DNA from 4 places in the Comamonas sp. w2-DMI genome. Region 4 is predicted to be linked to each of the others. Evidence: predicted binding sites of a transcription regulator. Region 4 holds the regulator's gene; each other region holds the start of a gene.

The links. Region 4 encodes FNR, which switches genes on or off when oxygen is low (the NO sensors DNR and NnrR bind a similar motif). Its sites were predicted from a motif close to TTGATNNNNATCAA; they were not measured.
Region 1: the regulator FNR is predicted to act here: its motif matches at 819-832, upstream of V8Z74_RS11030 (oleate hydratase).
Region 2: the regulator FNR is predicted to act here: its motif matches at 1,365-1,378, upstream of clpB (ATP-dependent chaperone ClpB).
Region 3: the regulator FNR is predicted to act here: its motif matches at 1,054-1,067, upstream of cyoA (ubiquinol oxidase subunit II).

What each region holds. Positions count from the first base shown of each region.
Region 1 is NZ_JBANEL010000008.1:183,820-186,019, forward strand. It holds gene V8Z74_RS11020 (enoyl-CoA hydratase/isomerase family protein) at 1-215, shown strand, start outside; gene V8Z74_RS11025 (DUF4259 domain-containing protein) at 281-691, opposite strand; gene V8Z74_RS11030 (oleate hydratase) at 901-2,200, shown strand, end outside.
Region 2 is NZ_JBANEL010000023.1:25,180-27,379, reverse strand. It holds gene clpB (ATP-dependent chaperone ClpB) at 1-1,247, opposite strand, end outside; gene V8Z74_RS20480 (helix-turn-helix domain-containing protein) at 1,418-2,200, opposite strand, start outside.
Region 3 is NZ_JBANEL010000019.1:45,896-48,095, forward strand. It holds gene cyoA (ubiquinol oxidase subunit II) at 1-959, opposite strand, end outside; gene V8Z74_RS18440 (MFS transporter) at 1,355-2,200, shown strand, end outside.
Region 4 is NZ_JBANEL010000003.1:224,643-226,842, forward strand. It holds gene V8Z74_RS05540 (hypothetical protein) at 137-430, shown strand; gene fnr (fumarate/nitrate reduction transcriptional regulator Fnr) at 503-1,225, opposite strand; gene hemN (oxygen-independent coproporphyrinogen III oxidase) at 1,473-2,200, shown strand, end outside.

The sequences.
Region 1 (2,200 bases), on a different contig from region 4:
TGCGCATGGAGCGCGACATGGTGCGCCACTGCTTCTACCTGCGCCCCGGCCAGAGCGAGACCGTGGAAGGCATCCGCGCACTGGCGGTGGACAAGGACCACCAGCCGCGCTGGAACCCCGCGCGCATCGAGGATGTGCAGGAGGCGCAGTGGCAGGCCTTCTTCGACAGCCCCTGGCCGGCATTTGCCCATCCGCTGCGCTATCTGCGCCACTGATCCTGCCCCGCGGGCAGGGGCGACGGCCGCCGCCTTTTTCACAGGGTGGCGGACGGGAGCGCAGGTCAATCGCCGCCGACTTCGCGTTCTTCTTCCCAGTCCCCGCTTTCATCGGCCTGCGCCGCAGCCAGGGCCAGCATGCGGTCGAATGTGGCCTCCAGCGTGAGCCTACGGTTGTGCCTGTAGTCGGCATCGGGCTCCAGGGCGTCGATGCTGGCATCCCAGGCAGCCAGAAAGGTTTCTTTCCATCGGGCCAGCGTTGCGCTGGCGGGCCACTGGGGTTCCATGCCGTTTTCGGTCATCACGCACAGCAGTTCGATCCGGCAGGGCACCAGGTCGGCGTCCGGCTCGTCGGCCCCCAGCGATTGCGGCGAGGCCATGGCTTCGGCAATCTCGTCAAGCAGCTGGCCCGTGATGTCGTCCAGCCAGTCCAGTGCGGTGTCGTTGTCGAAGTTCCCGTGCGACCAAGTGCCCATATGACCTCCTGTTGCTGCTTGGCTTGGACAGGAGCCCACCTTAGGTCGCGCCGATGTCAAAGCCGTGTCAGAGAACATCGGCAGGCAGGGGCGGTGCGCAGCCGTGGACTGCGGTGTTCTGGCTCTCTTGCTGCAGATCAATCGGGGTCCGGGTTTTACCTGATATATGTAGGGTGTCACCATCAATGGCATCCGAGAAAGGCAAGACCATGAATCGTGCAGACTTCAACACCCCCAGCCAACCCAGGGCTTCTGTTCGTGTCGAGGCGAATGTTGGGGAGGGCTTCTGGCGCAAGGGCGCGAAAGACACCTTGCCCCCGCCGGACATGGTGGGCCCGTACATGCGCAATCGTCCGGTACCCGCAGCGCCGGTGCCGGGGCGCAAGGCATGGATCATCGGCAGCGGCATCGCCGGGCTGGCAGCGGCTTTCTACCTGATCCGCGACGGCGGCATGAAGGGGGAGGACATCACCATCCTCGACACCCAGCGCGTGGCCGGCGGCTCTCTCGATGGCGCGGGCAATGCCGAGGACGGCTACATCGTGCGCGGCGGCCGTGAAATGAACTGGAACTATGACAACTTCTGGGATCTGTTCCAGGATGTGCCGGCACTGGAGTTGCCCGCAGGCTTCAGCGTGCTCGACGAGTACCGCTGGGTCAACGACAACGACCCCAACTGGTCCAAGGCGCGGCTGATGCACAAGCAGGGCCAGATCCGCGATTTCTCGACGCTGGGCCTGAGCAAGTCGCACCAGTGGGAGATCGTCAAGCTGCTGCTCAAGCGCAAGGAGGACCTGGACGACATCACGATCGAGCAGTATTTCAGCAAGAGCTTCCTCGAGACCAATTTCTGGTACCTGTGGCGTTCGATGTTCGCCTTCGAGAACTGGCAAAGCCTGCTGGAGATGAAGCTGTACATGCACCGCTTCCTCGACGCCATCGATGGCCTGACCGACATGTCGGCCCTGGTGTTCCCCAAGTACAACCAGTACGACAGCTTTGTCGTGCCGCTGACCCGCATGCTGCGGGACCAGGGCGTACGGGTGCAGTTCGATACCCGGGCCCATGACCTGGACCTGCGCGAGGAGGGTGGCAGCCGTACCGTGACCGCGATCCGCTGCAAGGTGGCGGGCCGCGAGGAGACCATTGAAGTCGGCGCCAACGACGTGGTGTTCGCGCTCACGGGATCGATGACCGAGGGCACGGCCTATGGTGACATGGATACGGTGCCGGTGCTGGCGCGCGGCAATGCAGAGCCGGGCGAGGACAGCGACTGGATGCTGTGGAAGAACCTGGCGAAGAAATCGCCGGTCTTCGGCAGGCCCGAGAAGTTCTGCGGCGACGTCTCTCGTTCGATGTGGGAGTCGGCCACGCTGACCTGCAGGCCTTCGCCGCTCATCGACAAGCTCAAGGAGCTGGCCGTCAACGATCCGTATTCGGGCAAAACCGTCACCGGCGGCATCATCACCTTCACCGACTCCAACTGGGTGATGAGCTTTACCTGCAACC
Region 2 (2,200 bases), on a different contig from region 4:
AGCCTGTCCATCTCCTCGGGCTTGGAGTCGATCTCGATCTTGATCTTGGCCGCCGCCTCGTCGATCAGGTCGATGGCCTTGTCGGGCAGGAAGCGGTCGGTGATGTAGCGGTGCGACAGCTCGGCCGCGGCCACGATGGCCGGGTCGGTGATGTCCACGCCGTGGTGGGCTTCGTACTTGACCTGCAGGCCGCGCAGGATGGCGATGGTGTCCTCCACCGAGGGCTCGTCCACGATCACCTTCTGGAAGCGGCGCTCCAGCGCCGCATCCTTTTCGATGTACTTGCGGTATTCGTCCAACGTGGTGGCGCCGATGCAGTGCAGCTCGCCGCGCGCCAGGGCCGGTTTCAGCATGTTGCCCGCATCCATGGCGCCGTCGGCCTTGCCGGCGCCGACCATGGTGTGGATCTCGTCGATGAACAGGATGATGCGGCCTTCTTCCTGCGCCACTTCCTTGAGCACGGACTTGAGGCGCTCCTCGAAATCGCCGCGGTACTTGGCACCGGCCAGCAGGCCGGCCATGTCCAGCGACAGCACGCGCTTGTTCTGCAGGCTCTCGGGCACTTCGCCGGCCACGATGCGCTGGGCCAGGCCTTCGACGATGGCCGTCTTGCCCACGCCGGGCTCGCCGATCAGCACGGGGTTGTTCTTGCTGCGGCGCTGCAGCACCTGGATGGCGCGGCGGATCTCGTCGTCGCGGCCGATCACGGGGTCGAGCTTGCCGCTGCGGGCCCGCTCGGTCAGGTCCAGCGTGTACTTCTTGAGCGCCTCGCGCTGGCCTTCGGCTTCGGGGCTGTCCATGCGCTGGCCGCCGCGCACGGCGTCGATCGCGGCCTCCAAGCTGGAGCGGCTCACGCCGCTTTGCTTGAGCAGCACGCCGGCGCGCGTGGCCGAGCCCGCGGCATCGGCCAGCGCCAGCAGGAACAGCTCGCTGGCAATGAACTGGTCGCCGCGCTTGAGGGCTTCCTTTTCGGTGGCCTGCAGCAGGCGGGCCAGTTCGGAGCCCACCTGCACATCGCCCTGCTGCTGCACGCGCGGCAGGTCCTTCAGGGCTTTTTCGGCCTCGAACTGCAGCTGCTGCACATTGCAGCCCGCACGCTGCAGCAGCGAACGCGGGCCCTCGTCCTGGCGCAGCATGGCAACCAGCAGGTGCAGGGGGTCGATGGTGGATTGGTCGGCACCGAGCGCGAGGGACTGCGCATCGGACAGGGCTTCCTGGAATTTGGTGGTCAGTTTGTCAATTCGCATGGTGTAAGGCTTTCACTCCGTATCAGAGTCACTGAGATTCATCTGATAGCCGAAAGGGGATTTTCAAGACACGGCGATGCCGCCAGGCCGCACAAAAACCCTGCATGCCTTCACCGTTTGAGCCAGGTCAAACAGCGCGGCACGGCGCCAGCCACGCGCAAACATCGCGTTCAAGCATCACGCCGGCGCTGCGCGAATTGCGTAGGAGTAAGCCCAAAATGCTGGCGAAAGCTGCGCAGCAGGTGGCTCGGGCTGGAAAAGCCCGATTGCCGCGCCACCTGTGCCAGGGTGGGCTGGCGCACGCCGGCCTGCAGCAACTGGCGGGCCCGCTGCAGCCGGCGCTGCAGCACCCATTCGTGGACGGTGCAGCCCATGCTGCGGTGGAACATGCGGGCAAAGTGGTATTCCGACAGGCTGGCCACCTGCGCCAGCGCCGCCAGGCTCAGTGCCTTGCTGTCGGCCAGATGGGCCTCCACGTATTCCAGCACCCGGCGCCGCGCGGGCGAGGACAGGCCGCCCAGCGGCTTTTCCAGGGCCCTGCGCCGCTGCGGCGTGGCCGCCTGCAGCACCAGCCGGTCCAGCACCTGCTGGCTCAGGGCATCGGCCTGCAGCAGGCCTTCGTCGCTGCCCCAGTCCAGCCGGGAAAGCGCCTGTGCCCACTGGTGGTAGCAGGCGTCCTCGGCATAGATCCGCGGCGCCAGCGTATGGCTGCGCGGTTCGGCATCGAGCAGGCGCACCACGCGGTCGGCCCAGGCGATGTCCGAAACATACAGGTGCAGGAACTGCACGGGCTCCCGCACCAGCCAGTACGACTCATGTTCGGACGGAAAGACGCAAAAGCGCCCTGCGGCGCCCCGGGCATCGTCGCGTCCCTTGAGCTGCGAGCCCTGGCCGCCGGCCAGATAGACCGACAGCGTGTGGTGGCCCTGGCGGCTGTAGTGCACCTCGTCGTC
Region 3 (2,200 bases), on a different contig from region 4:
GGCAGGTTCAGTCCGGCACTCTTCAGATAGGCTTCGCCGCCAGCGGCATCGATGGCCATCATGTGGTGCATGCACATCTTGCCGTCCTCGACGCAGCGGTTGAGGATCTTGTTGTACAGGCCTTCATCCACGGCAGAGAAACGCTCCACGGGGTTGCGTTCGCTGGGCTTGGCCAGTGCCAGATAAGCATCGCGCGTCAGGGGCTTGCCATCGGTCTTGGCCTTGGCAACCCACTGCGCAAACTCTTCGTTGCTCACGCCGTGGAACTTGAAGGTCATGCCCGCAAAGCCCGCGCCGCTGTAGTGCGAAGCCAGGCCGTTGTAGACGCCGGGCTTGTTGATGACGGCGTTCAGCTCGGTCTGCATGCCGGGCATCGCATAGATCATGCCGGCCAGGTCAGGCACGTAGAACGCATTCATGGTGTTGGTCGAGGTCAGCTTGAAGCGGATGGGGCGATCCACCGGGGCTGCGAGTTCGTTCACCGTGGCGATGCCCTGCTCGGGGTAGAAGAACAGCCATTTCCAGTCCATGGCCACGACTTCCACTTCCAGGGGCTTGACATCGGCCGTCAGCGCCTTGCTGGCGGAGATGCGGTCCAGGGGGCGATAGGGGTCGAGCTTGTGGGTGCTGATCCAGGTCAGCGCGCCCAGGGCGATGATGATCAGCAGGGGAACCGTCCAGATCACCAGTTCCAGTGCCGTCGAGTGGTGCCACTCGGGGTCGTAGTGCGCTTCGGTGTTCGACTGGCGGTATTTCCAGGCGAACAGCAGCGTCAGGAAGATCACTGGAATGATGATGATGAGCATCAGCAGCGTGGCTGTGATCACCAACTGGCCTTGCTGGGCGGCAATGTCGCCAGCAGGATTGAGCACGACGGCTTTGCTGCAACCAGCGAGACTGGCTGCCAAAGCTGCCGCGATGAGCCACGCAGGCCCACGGGTTTCCTTGAGTTTTAACATGCTATAGGCGTGACGAAGGCGCGTTTAGGTGTAAACGCGGATTACTGGATCTGGTCAAATGTAATACGAAGTTTGCATTTGTCGATTGGACATTTTGTCCAAGGTCAAAGGGTATGGGTTGACATTTCCCGGGGCAATCCCCATGCCCCGCCGCCATGCTCTCCTCCGTGCCGCGACCTGTTTCCATCTGTTGTCGACCCTTGCCATCCCTGGGCGGGCCGTCGTTCTTCAAAAGTCGTGCGCCGGGGGGCAGCCGCTGACAGTGTTCAGGGTGAAACCGCTATTGCAGGCTTCATGTCTTGCGCGTAGAACGGATGGCGTCAGCTGAGAAAGTGGCAGACACAGAAACCTGTAGGTGTCGAGAGACAGCAAGTAAGACAAGGAGTTGCGTTCATATGAGTAGCCTCAATCCGTCCGTTGGTCTTACTCCCCAAGACTATGTGAATTCCGAAACCCTGGCCCTGGCAGATACGCATGAAGAAGCGACCCCCGGCGAAATCGCCGTGGGGGTGATCATCGGCCGTTCGTCCGAATACTTCGACTTTTTCGTGTTCGGCATTGCCTGCGTGCTGGTGTTCCCGTCCGTGCTGTTCCCCTTCCTGTCCAAGCTCGACGGCACGCTGGCCGCATTCGCCATCTTTGCGCTGGCCTTCATCGCGCGCCCCATCGGCACGGCGATTTCCATGGCCGTGCAGCGCCACTGGGGGCGGGCGACCAAGCTGACTTTGGCCCTGTTCCTGCTGGGCAGCTGCACCGTGGGCATGGCCTTCTTGCCCACCTATCAGAGTGTGGGCGTCAATGCCATCGTGGCCATGGCCATTTTGCGCATAGGCCAGGGCCTTGCGCTCGGCGGCTCCTGGGACGGGCTGCCGTCGCTGCTGGCCATGTCGGCACCGAAGAACCGCCGCGGCTGGTATTCCATGATCGGCCAGTTGGGTGCGCCGCTGGGCTTCGTGATCGCGGCCAGCCTGTTTGCCTATCTGTACGGCAATCTGACGGCCGACGAATTCCTGACCTGGGGCTGGCGCTATCCGTTCTGCGTGGCGTTTGCGATCAACGTCGTGGCGCTGTTCGCGCGCCTGCGTCTGGTGGTCGGCCAGTCCTATACGGAGATGCTGCAGGAGCGCGAACTCGAGCCCATCAGCGTGACCAGCCTGATGCGCGACGAGGGCCGCAACGTGATGCTGGGCGCATTTGCCGCACTGGCCAGCTTTGCGCTGTTCCATCTGGTGACGGTGTTC
Region 4 (2,200 bases):
GCATGTGCCAGCAGCTCCTGTTTTTGATAGCTTTCAGGGTTTCCCGCCTCGGGTAATGCCCGCGGCGGTCTTGCCTGGCGCCCGGGTTGCTGGCCAGAATGCAGCCATCGCATGAGAGCTTTCAGGAGAACAGCCCATGGTCGCTCAGCGCTGGATGTGGATTGCCTGGCCTGCGTTCCTCGCAGCCGCCGTGATGGAAATGCTGGTCTTTGCCTTTGTCGATCCGCTGGAGCTGCATCTGGCGGGCGAGCCGGTCGCCTGGTCGCGCAATGCCGTCTACACGGTGTCCTTCTTCGTGTTCTGGGGCGTGGCCATGTTCTCCAGCCTGCTGACCAGCCTGCTGGGCCGCAGCCTGGCCGAGCTCAACGGCGCCGCGATCGCGCGGCCGGCCCCCATCCGTCTGGCCGAGCACGACTGGCAGCCGGACTGAGCGGTTGCCAGAAGGCCAGGAAAAAAGCCCGCGGCGCAAGCCGGCGGGCTTTTGTTGGACAAACAGGGCCGCTCAGCTCTGGCACTGCTGGCTGTTGACGATGCGCTTCAGGGCCTCGGTATCCAGAATGCGCAGGTGGCGCTGCTTGACTTCCACAATGCCTTCCTCGGCGAACTTGGAGAAAGTGCGGCTCACGGTCTCGAGCTTGAGGCCCAGGTAGCTGCCGATTTCCTCGCGCGTCATGCGCAGCACCAGCTCCGACTTGGAAAAGCCGCGCGCCGACAGGCGCTGCACGAGGTTGAGCACGAAGGCCGCCAGGCGCTCCTCCGCGCGCATGCTGCCCAGCAGCAGCATCACGCCGTGCTCGCGCACGATCTCGCGGCTCATCACCTTGTGCACGTGGTTCTGCAGGGCCGTGACTTCGCGGGATAGTTCCTCCAGCTTGTCGAAGGGCATGATGCAGACCTCGGCATCCTCGAGCGCGACGGCATCACAGGTGTGGTGGTCGTTGACGATGCCATCCAGGCCGATGATCTCGCCGGCCATCTGGAAGCCCGTCACCTGGTCGCGCCCGTCCTCGGTGGCCACGCAGGTCTTGAAGAAGCCGGTGCGGATGGCGTACAGCGACGTGAAGGTCTCACCATTGCGAAACAGCAGGCTGCCGCGCTTGACCTTGCGACGTTTGGCCACGATGGCGTCGATGCGCTGCATCTGCTCGTCATCCAGGCCCATGGGCATGCACAGTTCGCGCAGGTTGCAGTTGGAGCAGGATGCTTTGATGGTCTGAAGGTTCATGGGCAAACGTCGGCGGCAGGGGCGGTGGCCCGTGCCGGCAAGTGACCTCGTCAATGGTAATGAGATGAATCAAATTGTGGCAGCACTTGCCTCGGCATCTCTTGATGTGCGTCAAGGACGGCTTTCTTGCTTTGGCGCACATTGCCGATATTCCGACCCCAATCATGCGCTTGCCATGCCGCTGCTGTCAGTGCCTTTTCCGACTGTACAGCGCTTGCGGGCATGAAACGCATCCTGCCAAGAAAATATGACCGCTGTCACGCCTGAGTTACTGAGCCGCTTTGACATACCCGGGCCGCGCTACACCTCGTTTCCCACGGCCGACCGCTTTGTCGAAGCCTTCGGTACCGAGGACTACATTCTTGCGCTGCAGCAGCGCAAGGCACAAGCGCCGTTCGGCGCCACGCGGGCCCTGCCGCTGTCGCTGTATGTGCATGTCCCGTTCTGCGATTCGCTGTGCTACTACTGCGCCTGCAACAAGATCATCACCAAGCACCACGAGAAGGCCGCCGAATACCTGGACTACCTGGCGCGCGAAGTCGACCTGCACACCCGGCACTGCGGCAGGGGCCAGCCCGTGAGCCAGCTGCACCTGGGCGGAGGCACGCCGACCTTTTTCTCCGACGACGAGCTGCGCCGCTTGATGGAGCTGCTGCGCGGGCACTTCCGCCTGGAGGCCGGCGGAGAGTATTCGATCGAGGTCGATCCGCGCACCGTGAGCAACGAACGCCTGGCCGCGCTCAAGGCACTGGGCTTCAACCGGCTGAGCTTCGGCGTGCAGGACTTCGATCCCGAAGTGCAGCAGGCCGTGCACCGCGTGCAGCCTGCCGAGCAGGTGTTCGCTCTGGTGCAGGAGGCCCGCCGCCTGGGCTTTGCCTCCATCAATGTGGACCTGATCTACGGCCTGCCCAGGCAGTCCTCCGAGTCCTTTGCGCGCACGCTGGAGCAGGTCAACGCGCTGCGCCCCGACCGCAT